Regions from separate parts of the Planifilum fulgidum genome, predicted to be linked through region 2. Evidence: riboswitches for the same ligand, from Rfam matches in the RefSeq annotation. Region 2 holds a riboswitch; the other holds the start of a gene.
What was found. A riboswitch is a leader RNA that binds a small molecule or an ion and turns the genes downstream of it on or off. The one in region 2 is predicted to bind S-adenosylmethionine.

Region 1 (5,510 bases), on a different contig from region 2:
TCGCTCGTTCACAACGCAGCGGTCTCCACGACGAAGCCCTTTCCTTTTCCGGCGGAGCGCTTCTCCTCGATAACCATTTCGGTCACCGGAGGCGCGGCGATAAAGTGGCGCTCCAGCTCCCTCTCCGCCGCCGCGAACGCCCCTTCATCGCTGGCGGCGAGCAGGATGACATAAACGGTCCCTTTCCCCCGTATTTCCGCGGACACCTTATAGAGATAGATCCCTTCCCGGCTCATCGGCGCCACCCCTCAAGACGCCGCAGTCCGGCTCAGGATTTCGTCGAAGCGCCTCTGCAGGGCGTCGATTCCCACCCGCCTCACAAAGCGCCAAAAGGGCTCCTCCGGCTCGCGGTGCTCCTTGTAGAAGAGAATCAGTTCCTTCAACACCGGGGCCACCCGGTCCGCCGGAACCCTTCCCTTGAGAGGGGTGTTGAAGGTCGCCCCTTTCCCCAGATGGCCGCCGACGGAGACGGTGTACGCCTCGATCATCCCGTCGGACGTCTTCATCTTCCCTCCCATCAGGCCGATGTCGGCGATCTGCTGCTGTCCGCAGGAATTGGGGCACCCGTTGATGTGCAGGCGGATGGGGATGTCCAGCTCCACCTGTTCGTCCAGGTATTCAACCACCCGGCGCATCAGTGCCTTCGTCTCCGTCAGGGCCAGGTTGCAGAACTGGATTCCGGTGCAGGAGACCGCATGGCCGACGAAGGGCTTGGGATAAGGCGAAAGCCGCTGGAGAAGGGGTTCCGCCAGCAGATCATCCAGCCTCTCCTCCGGCACGTCGGGGATGATCAGGTTCTGGGTGTTGACGGTCCGCAGCGAACCGGAACCGTATTCATCCACCAGATCGGCCAGCCGGAAAAACTCCTCCGCGGAGGTCCGGCCCATCGGCACATTGAGTCCCACGTAGAAGTAACCTTTCTGTTTCTGGGGATGCACTCCGGTGAAATACCCCGCATTCCACCCGATAAGCCGGTCCTTCCCCCGGGACGGATAGGGACCGATGTAGGTTTCGAGCACCTCCAGGAACTTCTCCGCCCCCCAGTCCGCCACGAGGAATTTGAGTCGCGACCGGTGCCGCTTTTTCCGGTATCCGTAATCCCGGAACAGCCGGGTCACGCCCACGGCCACCTCCACCACCTGCTCCGGCAGAACAAACATGTCCAGTTGCTTCGCCATGTGCGGACGGGAGGAGAGGCCTCCCCCCACCCAGACGTGGAAGCCGACCGCCTCTTTTCCGTCGATCTCCTTGACCGCCGGCGTGAAGGCGAGGTCGTGGATCTGGGCGTTCGTCGCGTTGTAGACGTTGGACGAGACGGAAATTTTGTACTTCCGGGGCAAATTGGAAAACTCCCGGTTGAGAAGGAAAGTTCTCTCCAATTCCTCGACGATCGGACGGGTGTCGATCAGCTCGTGGGGGTCGATGCCGGCCAACGGATTGCCCACGATATTTCGGGGGCAGTCCCCGCAGGCCTCGTAGGGATGAAGCTCCACTTCCTCCAGCCGGCGGAACATGTCCGGAATGTGCTCGATGCGCAGCCAGTGGTACTGGACCGACTGGCGGGTCGTGACATCGATCAGCCCCCGCCCGTAGTCCCGGGCCAGTTCCGCCAGCACCCGCACCTGCCGGGAATTCAACAGTCCGGACGGAATGCGGACCCGCATCATGAAATGTCCGTCCTTGGGACGCTGCTGATAGATGCCCGCCCATTTCAGGCGGACGAAATCCTCCTCAGGAATCGACTCATAGCCCGACTTCGCCCACCGGTAAATATCCTGGATCACGTCCAGGCCGTCCTTTTTCAGCTTCAGCCGCTCCACCTCATTCAGTTCCGCCGCATGCTCCTCCCATTTCCACTTCCGCCGCTCGGCCATGGCTCACTCCCCCTTTGAAATGAAAAATCCCTTTCCCTGAAAAGAGGAAAGGGAATGGTTTTCCCTCCTCATCTTCAGGGACCCTAGTGCCCCACCGGAATTGGCACCGTGTCCCGCCTCCGAAGCGAGAGGCGAAACGGGTTGCCGAGGCTTCATCGGGCCGGTCCCTCCGCCTCTCTGGATGAGGAATAGGACGGAATATGCATAGGAATGTTTAAAATCTAACCTTCTTAATGAGTTATAAAATCCAATAAATAAGGTTAATTAACTATGTTTTAATCACAGGATATCCCGAGTTCTCTAACATGTCAACAGAAAAATGCAAAAACCACCTCTCAACCCTGGACGGTTTCCAGGGATGAAGGGGCGTGAGCCTGCCCGGCCCGCGAAAACAGGGGTGGTGCGGTGAACGGCCGGATGAGACGGCGTTTATGAAACCGTCAGAATAAGAAAAATCCGTACGCCTCCCGGCGGCGGGTGCGGATGCGGTCAGCGAAATCAAAAAAGCGCAGGCCATGAGGAGGTTGCTGAAAACGGCATAGAATCAGGAACAAGTTGAAGTGAAGGACGGGGGATGCTGTCGTGTCGGGAGGATCGGCTTTGGGCCGAAGTTTCCACATCGACCCGGCGGTTTCCAGCCGAGCAAAATGCGGGGATCGGCTATTTTTGAAAGTGATGCCGCATGCGTTTCCGCAAGAGGAAAATACAGGGGACCCCTGTTTTCCCGCTGCGTCATTTGCCGGAACGGATTCCGGAATGGATAGACCACGGGTGAAGAGCGGGTGATCGCTCTTCCCATAGGTTCCGCCCTATCCGTGACGGACAGGCTGCTCGGAGAAGAGATTCAAAGCATCCTCTTGGCACGGGTGGAAGATTTGGAAGAAAATCGGGAAGTCCGGCTTCCGGATATGGGTGGGGGCGGTCCCGTCGAGGCGTTTTGAAGCTTCCGGACAGCGGATGAAACGATTGAATCTTGGAATGCCTTGAACAGGTTCCGGAGATGGCTGCGGCGGCTTCCCGCGCTGTGTTCCCGTCTGCCGCATGCGACGGAGGCTTTCTTTGTCCGGATTACCGAATGAATCGGGAAATCTCCGCCGTCTCTTGGTATCCATGGGAAATCGAAACCATCCAGTTCGAAGAACTTCCGGCCGGGCTCCAGCCCTGGACATGGCAGCAGCTCATCGCCCCGGCGGGATGAAGCCGCCAAGGTTTGAAGTGCTCACCGACCTGAAGCGGATGTGGAACGTGCCCGCCTGGAAAAAGTGGAGGATGGTTTGCATGCGAAAGCGGACCGGAGTGCAGGGCGCTTGCAGAAGGGGCAAAGGAGATTTTCGCGCCCGGAACGGGCTGTTCCCCGAAAGTCGCCATACATCCCCACTGCCAAATGCTGCGACCTCCGGGGAAGCAGTGCCGATGAGACTGGCGGACGCAAATTGCGGAAAATCGGAGGTGATCCGGAGTCGCTTTTCCCGGTTTTTGCGGGATTTGTCATATCTTCGCTTTACGCATATCCGGAACTTCAGGGGACGGGGGAAAGGAACGTCCCTTTTCCTCCTTCAGGGCGAATCCCTGTGCGGTGAGCTCCGACCGCCCTCTCCCCCGGACCTTTCACCCAAACAGAAGCCGGCCCCGTTCGATTCAAAGAACCATTTTCCGGGGAGGAAGTCTCTTCGTCATTGCCCGCCGCAACCCGCCGCCGATTGCCTTCGAATGCCCTCTCCGCCCCATCGGCTTGGAATAGCCGCTTGACCCGGGAAAATCGGTCGTCTGGTCCTGTCGATTCCACGCTCCTTGGTCATCCACCGGTTCAGGGCAACATCCCCTTTTTGAAGAGAAACGCCCGCAAATGATACAATTTGGGTGAGGGCTTTCAGCGCCGTTCCTCAGGATCGCCTTACGGAAACCCCGCAGCCGCCAGCGGATCCGATGCCATGCAACCGGGATGGGAAGGGGATACAGAAGTGCGCGTTTATTTCCGAATATTCTAAATAAAGGAGTGTCCTCAATCCTTCATGAGTGAAGCAAAACAGTTTGCCATCTTTGCGGTCATCGCCGCCCTCGTGTTGGGATTTGATCTGTGGGGCGGAATGGAAGGCGAGCAGGCGGAAGAAAAAGGGCAGATCAAAATCGTCCACAACAACTATGTGGAAAACATCGCCGTCTCCCATCTTTGGAAACAGATCCTGGAGGAAAAAGGGTACCGCGTGGAACTGGTGCAGACGGAGAAAGCACCCCTCTGGGCGGGTCTGGCCGGGGGAAGCGCCGACATGGCGGTCGAAGTGTGGTTGCCCCATACCGACAAGGCCTATTACGAAAAATACAAAGACCGGGTGGAGCTCCATCAACCCTGGTATGAAGGAACGGCCCTTGGGTTGGTGGTGCCGGAATATGTGGAGGAAGTGGAGACGATCGCCGACCTGAACAAGCACAAGGAGCTGTTCCGGCGCGGGGATCAGCCGGCCATCGTCGGCATCGATTCGGGGGCCAGCCTGATGATGCTGACGGAGAAGGCGATCCAAACCTATTCGCTGGACTATGAGCTGATCGAGAGTTCCGAGCCGGTCATGCTGAGCGAATTGGACAAAGCCTACAAGAAAAAGGAACCGGTGGTGGTCACCCTGTGGAACCCCCACTGGGTGTTCAACAAGTACAAACTGAAATACCTGAAGGATCCGGAGAAGGTGTACGGCGAACCCGACACGATCTACTACGTGACCCGAAAAGGCTTTAAACAGGAGCATCCGGAAGTGATCCAGTGGATGGATCGGTGGGAAATGGACGATAACACCCTCGGCGAGCTGATGAAAAACATGGAGGATACGGGACAACCCCGAACAGGCCGTCCGGCAGTGGTTGGAAAAACACCGGGACCTGGTGAACGAGTGGGTTGAATAAAACCTCCCCTTTCGGGGAGGCGGAGGAGGCGGGCCACAGGCATTCGCGCGATGCACATCCGTCCCGAAGCCCCTTCGGGGGTGGAGAAAACCCCCTTTCCGAAAGGGCGGCATCGATTCTCCCTGTCCAGGCGCAGCGAGGGATTCCGCCAAAACGGCTGTTGCCTTTTCAATGGAACTCGACGTCCACCCTCCGCCGGTTGGGAGTCACATCCTTGGGGATGCGCACCTCCAGGATTCCGTTGCGGTAGGTCGCCCGCGCCTGATCCGACTTGACCCGGGACGGCAGGGTGACCGTCCGCTGAAACTGGCCTGTGTAGCGTTCCCGCCGGTGCATCCGTTCCCCTTGCACTTCCTGAGTCCGCTGAACGCTGCCGCTGATCGTCAGGCGATCCTCATCCACATCGATCTGCACGTCATCCTTCTTCTCCAGCCCCGGCAATTCGGCGGAAACAATCACTTCGTTTTCCGTTTCATACACATCCATCCGGGGCATGCGCAGGGCGGGAAACGCGCCCGTGAAGGGTTGTTCGCTCAGCCACCGCTCCACCTCCTGCCGCCAGTTCTCCATGTGGCGAAAGGGATCGTAAGGCACGAGGCTCATGGTTCCACCTCCCGATATTCGTCGGGAATATTTTGTCCCGTCGGAGGATCCTCTATGTACGGGACTGCAGGATTCGGGAAGGCCGGTGACGAAAGCAACCGGAAAAGACGGGTTCCGGGGATTCGGGGAGTGGTCCCA
Region 2 (5,510 bases):
TCCGTAGCTGACGGCTTCTCCCTTGCCCACGTTCCGATCGACAAACGGCTCGATCATCCCGTGTTCCAGAGCCATCTTGCGGATCCACTTGTCCGATTTGATCGTCATTGTCCGATGCTCCTTTTCAACCCTTTTTCTCCCCCATTGTACAACATGTCCGGAAATGCGTCATGATGCCTCCCAAAACCCGGACGGAAAAAACCGGACGCTTTCCTCCGAAAAGCCGGAAGGGGGAAAGGCGGCCGCGGCCCTTCCTTTTCTTGCGCGCAGGGCTCTGCGGAAGCGGCAGGATCTATGCTCCCCAAGAAAAAACGCCCGTCTTCCGACAGGCGAAATCAGCTTTTGGCGGGCACGGGATTTTCATCCACCGCCCAGGACAAACATCTTTTTTTCCGACAGCGCTTCGGCCAGGTCGGCGATCAGGTCCTCGGCGCTTTCCAAACCGACCGAGAGGCGGAGAAGTCCGTCGGTGATGCCCCGGCGCTCCCGTTCCTCCCGGGGCATCGACGCATGGGACATCGTGGCCGGATGGGACAGGATGCTTTCCACCGCTCCCAGGCTGACGGCAACCAGGGGAAGGGTCACCCTTTTCAGAACCTGCATGGCCCTCTCCCGGCTCCCCACGTCGAAGGAGAGGACCGCCCCGTTGCCCCGGGCCTGTTTGGCCTGCAGGCGGTACCCGGGATGCCCGGGCAGACCGGTGTAATACACCCGTCGGACCGCCGGGTGATCCGCGAGCCATTCGGCGATCCGCGCCGCGCTCCTCGCAGAGACATCCATCCGGGCCTTCAGGGTTTTCATTCCCCGAAGCAGCAACCAGGCATCCTGCACCCCCAAAACGGCTCCGACGGTGTTTTGCAGCGCTCCGATCCGTTCCGCCAGTTCCTCCCCCTTGGCCACCACCAGACCGGCCACCACGTCGCTGTGGCCTCCGAGAAATTTGGTGGCGCTGTGCACCACGATGTCCGCTCCGAGCTCCAGCGGCGTCTGGTAATAGGGGGTCAAAAAGGTGTTGTCGACGATCAGGATCAGGCCGCGGGAGCGGGCGATGGCAGCCGCCCCGGCCAAGTCGGTCACCTTCAGGGTGGGATTGGAGGGCGTCTCGACGAACAGTCCCCGGGTTTCCGGCCGGATCGCCGCTTCCACCTGCTTCAAATCGGTGGTGTCCACAAAGGTGCAGGAGATCCCCAGGCGGGAGAGAACCTGGGTGAGCACCCGGTAGGTTCCCCCGTACACATCCCGGGACACGACGAGATGATCGCCGGAGGAAAACAGCAGGAACACCGTGGAAATCGCGGCCATTCCCGAGGAGAAGGCGAACCCCCGGACGCCCCCCTCCAACTCCGCGATGGTCCTCTCCAGAGCGAGCCGGGTCGGATTGCCGGAACGGGCGTAATCGAACCGGCCCGGCCGGTCCGGATCGGACTGATGATAGGTGGAAGCCAGGTAGACCGGGATGCTGGCCGCCCCGGTATGGGGATCGATCTCATTGCCGTTGTGAAGAAGCCGGGTTCCGAACTCCACCGGTTCCTCCTCCTCTCACGATCCTTTCCGCCCGGGCCAAAGCCTGGTTCACGTCCTCGATCAGGTCCTTCGGATGCTCGATGCCGACGGAAAGGCGCAGCAGCCGGTCGCAGATTCCCATGGACCGCCGCCTTTCCTCGGGCAGGTCCGCATGGGTCTGGGTGGCGGGATAGGTGATGAGGCTTTCCACACCGCCCAGGCTCTCCGCAAAGGAGATCAGCCGGAGGGACCGGAGAAAGGGGGCCACCAGACCGGCATCCTTCACCCGAAAGGAAATCATTCCCCCGAAACCGGCCGCCTGGGAGCTCTGCACCGCCGCCGCCTCCGGATCAAAGGCGGGATAAAACACCTGCTCCACGAGCGGATGCTCCGCCAGGGCACCGGCCAAGGCTTCCGCGTTGCTCTGATGGCGCTCCATCCGGAGCGCCAGGGTCTTCATCCCCCTCATCAGCAACCAGGCGTCCTGGGGGGCGAGCACCGCGCCGATGGAGTTGTGAAGGAAGCGCATCTTCTCGGTCAGTTCCTCCCCCTTGGTCACGATCAGGCCCGCCAGCACGTCGTTGTGGCCGCCCAGATACTTGGTGGCGCTGTGGATGACGATGTCCGCCCCCAGGGCGAGCGGCCGCTGCAGATAGGGGGTCATGAGGGTGTTGTCGACGATCAGAATCAATCCGTGGCGCCGGGCCGCTGCGGCCAGGGCGCGGAGATCGGCCACCTGCAGCAACGGGTTGGTCGGCGTTTCCACGAACAGGGCTTTGGTTTGGGGGCGGATCGCCCTCCGGACGGCGGAGAGGTCCCGCATGTCCACATAGCTGAAGGACAGGCCGTATCTCGCGAGCACCTGTTCAAACAGCCGGTAGGTCCCGCCGTACAGATCCAGGGAAACGACCAGGTGATCCCCCCGGGAAAACAGGCCCATGACCGTCTGGATCGCCGCCATCCCCGAACTGCAGGCAAAACCGGCGTCTCCCCCTTCCAGGGCGGCGATCGCCTCTTCCAACACATCCCGGGTGGGATTGGCCGTCCGGGCATAGTCGTAACCGGTGCTTTCCCCGAGGGCGGGATGGCGGTAGGCCGTCGCGTGGTAGACGGGATAACTGACTGCTCCGGTGCCTTCATCCTTCCGGGTTCCGATTTGCGCCAATCGGGAGTCGAGATGCACGCCGATCCCTCCCAGATGTGTGTGCATGTCCAAAAACGGCCGGACAGCCGCGGCTTCTTCCCTGAACCCTGCTCCGGGTCAGACCCCCACCGCGCTCTGGCTCTTTTTCAGCGCCTGGTCCAGGTCATCGATCAAATCCTCCACCGCTTCCGTGCCCACCGACAGGCGGACCAGATCCGGCGTCACCCCGGTGGACAACTGTTCCTCGGGCGTCAGTTGCTGGTGAGTGGTGCTGGCCGGATGAATCACCAGGGATTTGGAATCGCCGACGTTTGCCAGGTGGGAGAACAGCTTCAGGCTTTCGATCAGTTTCTTCCCGGCCTCCAAGCCTCCCCGGATACCGAAGGTGAGAATGGCGCCTTGTCCCTTGGGCAGGTATTTCTTCGCCAATTCATGGGACGGATGGTCCTCCAACCCCGGATAGCTGACCCATTCCACCGCGTCGTGCTCCCGGAGGTAGCGGGCGATTTTCAGCGCGTTTTCGCTGTGCCGCTCCATCCGCAGGTGGAGCGTTTCAAGCCCCTGCAGGAACAGGAAGGCGTTGAAGGGCGACAGGGCCGCGCCAATGTCCCGCAACAGTTGTACCCGGGCCTTGATGATGTAGGCCATGGGACCCACCGCTTCGGTGTAGGACACGCCGTGATAGCTGGGATCCGGTTCCGTCAATTCGGGGAACTTGCCGTTCGTCCAATCAAACTTCCCCGAATCGACGATCACGCCCCCGATGGACGTTCCGTGGCCGCCGATGAATTTGGTCGCGGAGTGAACGACGATGTCCGCCCCGTAATCAAAGGGCCGGCACAGGTGCGGGGTTGCGAAGGTGTTGTCGACGATCAGGGGAATCCCCGCTTCATGGGCGATGGCAGCCACCGTCTCCAGATCGAGCACATCCAACTTGGGATTGCCGATGATCTCCCCGAAGACGGCCCGCGTCCGATCGGTGATCGCCCTGCGGAAATTCTCCGGATCGGAGGGGTCGACGAATTTCACCTTGATGCCCAGCTTCGGAAGGGTGTAGTGAAACAGGTTGTAGGTCCCCCCGTACAGGCTGCTGGAGGAGACGATTTCATCCCCCGCCTTGGCGATGTTCAAGATCGAATAAGTGATGGCCGCCTGGCCGGAGGCCGTCGCCAAGGCTCCCACACCGCCTTCCAGGGCGGCGATGCGCTTTTCAAACACATCCTGCGTCGGGTTCATGATCCGGGTGTAAATGTTGCCGAACTCCTTCAGGGCAAACAGATTGGCCGCGTGTTCAGTGTCGCGGAAAACGTAAGAAGTCGTCTGGTAAATGGGCACCGCCCGCGACAGGGTGGTGGGATCCGGTTCCTGCCCCCCGTGCACCGCCAAGGTCTCCGGCCGATACTGCCTTTCTTCCGCCATCGACGATTCCTCCTTTTTTTAAATAAAAAGCCTCTTCCCTTATCCAGAGAAGAGGCTGCTTGGTGATGCCGCTCTCCTCTTATCTCTCGGAAACCCGAAGGTTTCCGCAGGAATTGGCACCTTCCGGACGGTGTCCGGGGTTGCCGGGCTTCATCGGGCCAGTCCCTCCGCCGCTCTGGATAAGAGTGCTGCATGCGGTATTCCCTTGTCATTCCCGTCTGAAAACTTGTATTTAATTATAAGGGATTCCCCAGAATTTCGTCAACATTCTTTTTTCAAAAAATGCGTACCCGAAGACGCCCTCTCCACCGCCGGCAAAGTCGAATGCGTTGAAAGCCCGGCCGACCCAACCGGTGAATAAGGGTCGGCTTTCCGCTTTTCAACGGCAAAAAAAGTTTCATTCATATGCTCGCGATGGATGCGACGAAAAAATGGGTTTCGTCGCTGTATCGGTCCACGCCATGCCCCGATGTTCCACATAGGATAATTTGCAACGTTCACTCAGGGGAGGTTGGAAAGGTTGAAATCAAAAGCGCGGCTGACCGGGCGGGTCATCTTCAGAGGGGATCCGGGCTATGAACGTGCGCGCAAGAATTGGGATCCCCATACGAACAGATTTCCCAAAGTGTTTGTGTTTGCCCAAAGGACGCAAGATGTAGCAAACGCCATCAGATGGGCCCGTGAGAACCGAGTCCCCATTCGCGCCAGAAGCGGAAGGCATGCGTTGGAAACAAATCTCTCCCAGGTCAACGGGGGAATTGTCATCGATGTAAGCGATATGAAAAACATCTGGTTGGATAAAAAAAGGGGAATTGCGATCGTCGAGACGGGCAACACCGTGGGAAGAATCGTGAAGACCCTCGCACGGCAAGGATTTATGGCACCCTTTGGTGACAGCCCTTCCGTCGGCATCGGCGGCATCACACCCGGCGGGGGAATCGGGCCTCTCCAGCGATCGATCGGCCTTCTCAGCGATAACCTGATCGGCGTGGAAATGGTGGATGCGAAGGGAAGGGTGATTCGTGCAGACAAAAACCATCACGCGGACCTCCTGTGGGCTACCCGCGGAGGTGGCGGCGGAAACTTCGGGATATATACCAAATACAAATTCAAAGTGCATCGTGCCCCAGCCGGGGCGACAGTATTCCGCATCATCTGGCCATGGAATCAGTTCGCAAAGGTATTCAGAGTATGGCAGCGATGGGCTCCTTCCGTCGATACGAGGCTGGGCACCTACTTGGAAATCGGCCCGAAAATCGGAGGCCGTGTCACCGTGCAGGGGCTGTTCCTGGGACCAAAAAGGGAGGCCGTACGCCTGTTGAAGCCTGTATTGAGCGTCGGCACTCCCACGACGAAGATCATCCGGTGGTTGTCATACCCGAAAGCAGTAAACTTTTTGTTGCCTCCCGATCCAGTCCTTACCCAAAGGTGGAGCAACCAGTTC

Region 1: linked by a shared signal. The riboswitch ahead of BM063_RS05130 (nitrite/sulfite reductase) and the one ahead of BM063_RS01970 (homocysteine synthase) in region 2 are both predicted to bind S-adenosylmethionine.

The regions. Positions count from the first base shown of each region.
Region 1 is NZ_FOOK01000006.1:74,783-80,292, forward strand. It holds gene BM063_RS05125 (DUF3906 family protein) at 9-236, opposite strand; gene BM063_RS05130 (nitrite/sulfite reductase) at 249-1,874, opposite strand; SAM riboswitch class I at 1,940-2,062, opposite strand; gene BM063_RS05135 (glycine betaine ABC transporter substrate-binding protein) at 3,887-4,765, shown strand; gene BM063_RS05140 (Hsp20/alpha crystallin family protein) at 4,938-5,372, opposite strand; gene BM063_RS05145 (type III pantothenate kinase) at 5,510-5,510, shown strand, end outside.
Region 2 is NZ_FOOK01000002.1:192,834-198,343, forward strand. It holds gene dcd (dCTP deaminase) at 1-108, opposite strand, end outside; gene BM063_RS01960 (trans-sulfuration enzyme family protein) at 361-1,524, opposite strand; gene BM063_RS01965 (aminotransferase class I/II-fold pyridoxal phosphate-dependent enzyme) at 1,487-2,686, opposite strand; gene BM063_RS01970 (homocysteine synthase) at 2,765-4,066, opposite strand; SAM riboswitch class I at 4,143-4,252, opposite strand; gene BM063_RS01975 (FAD-binding oxidoreductase) at 4,587-5,510, shown strand, end outside.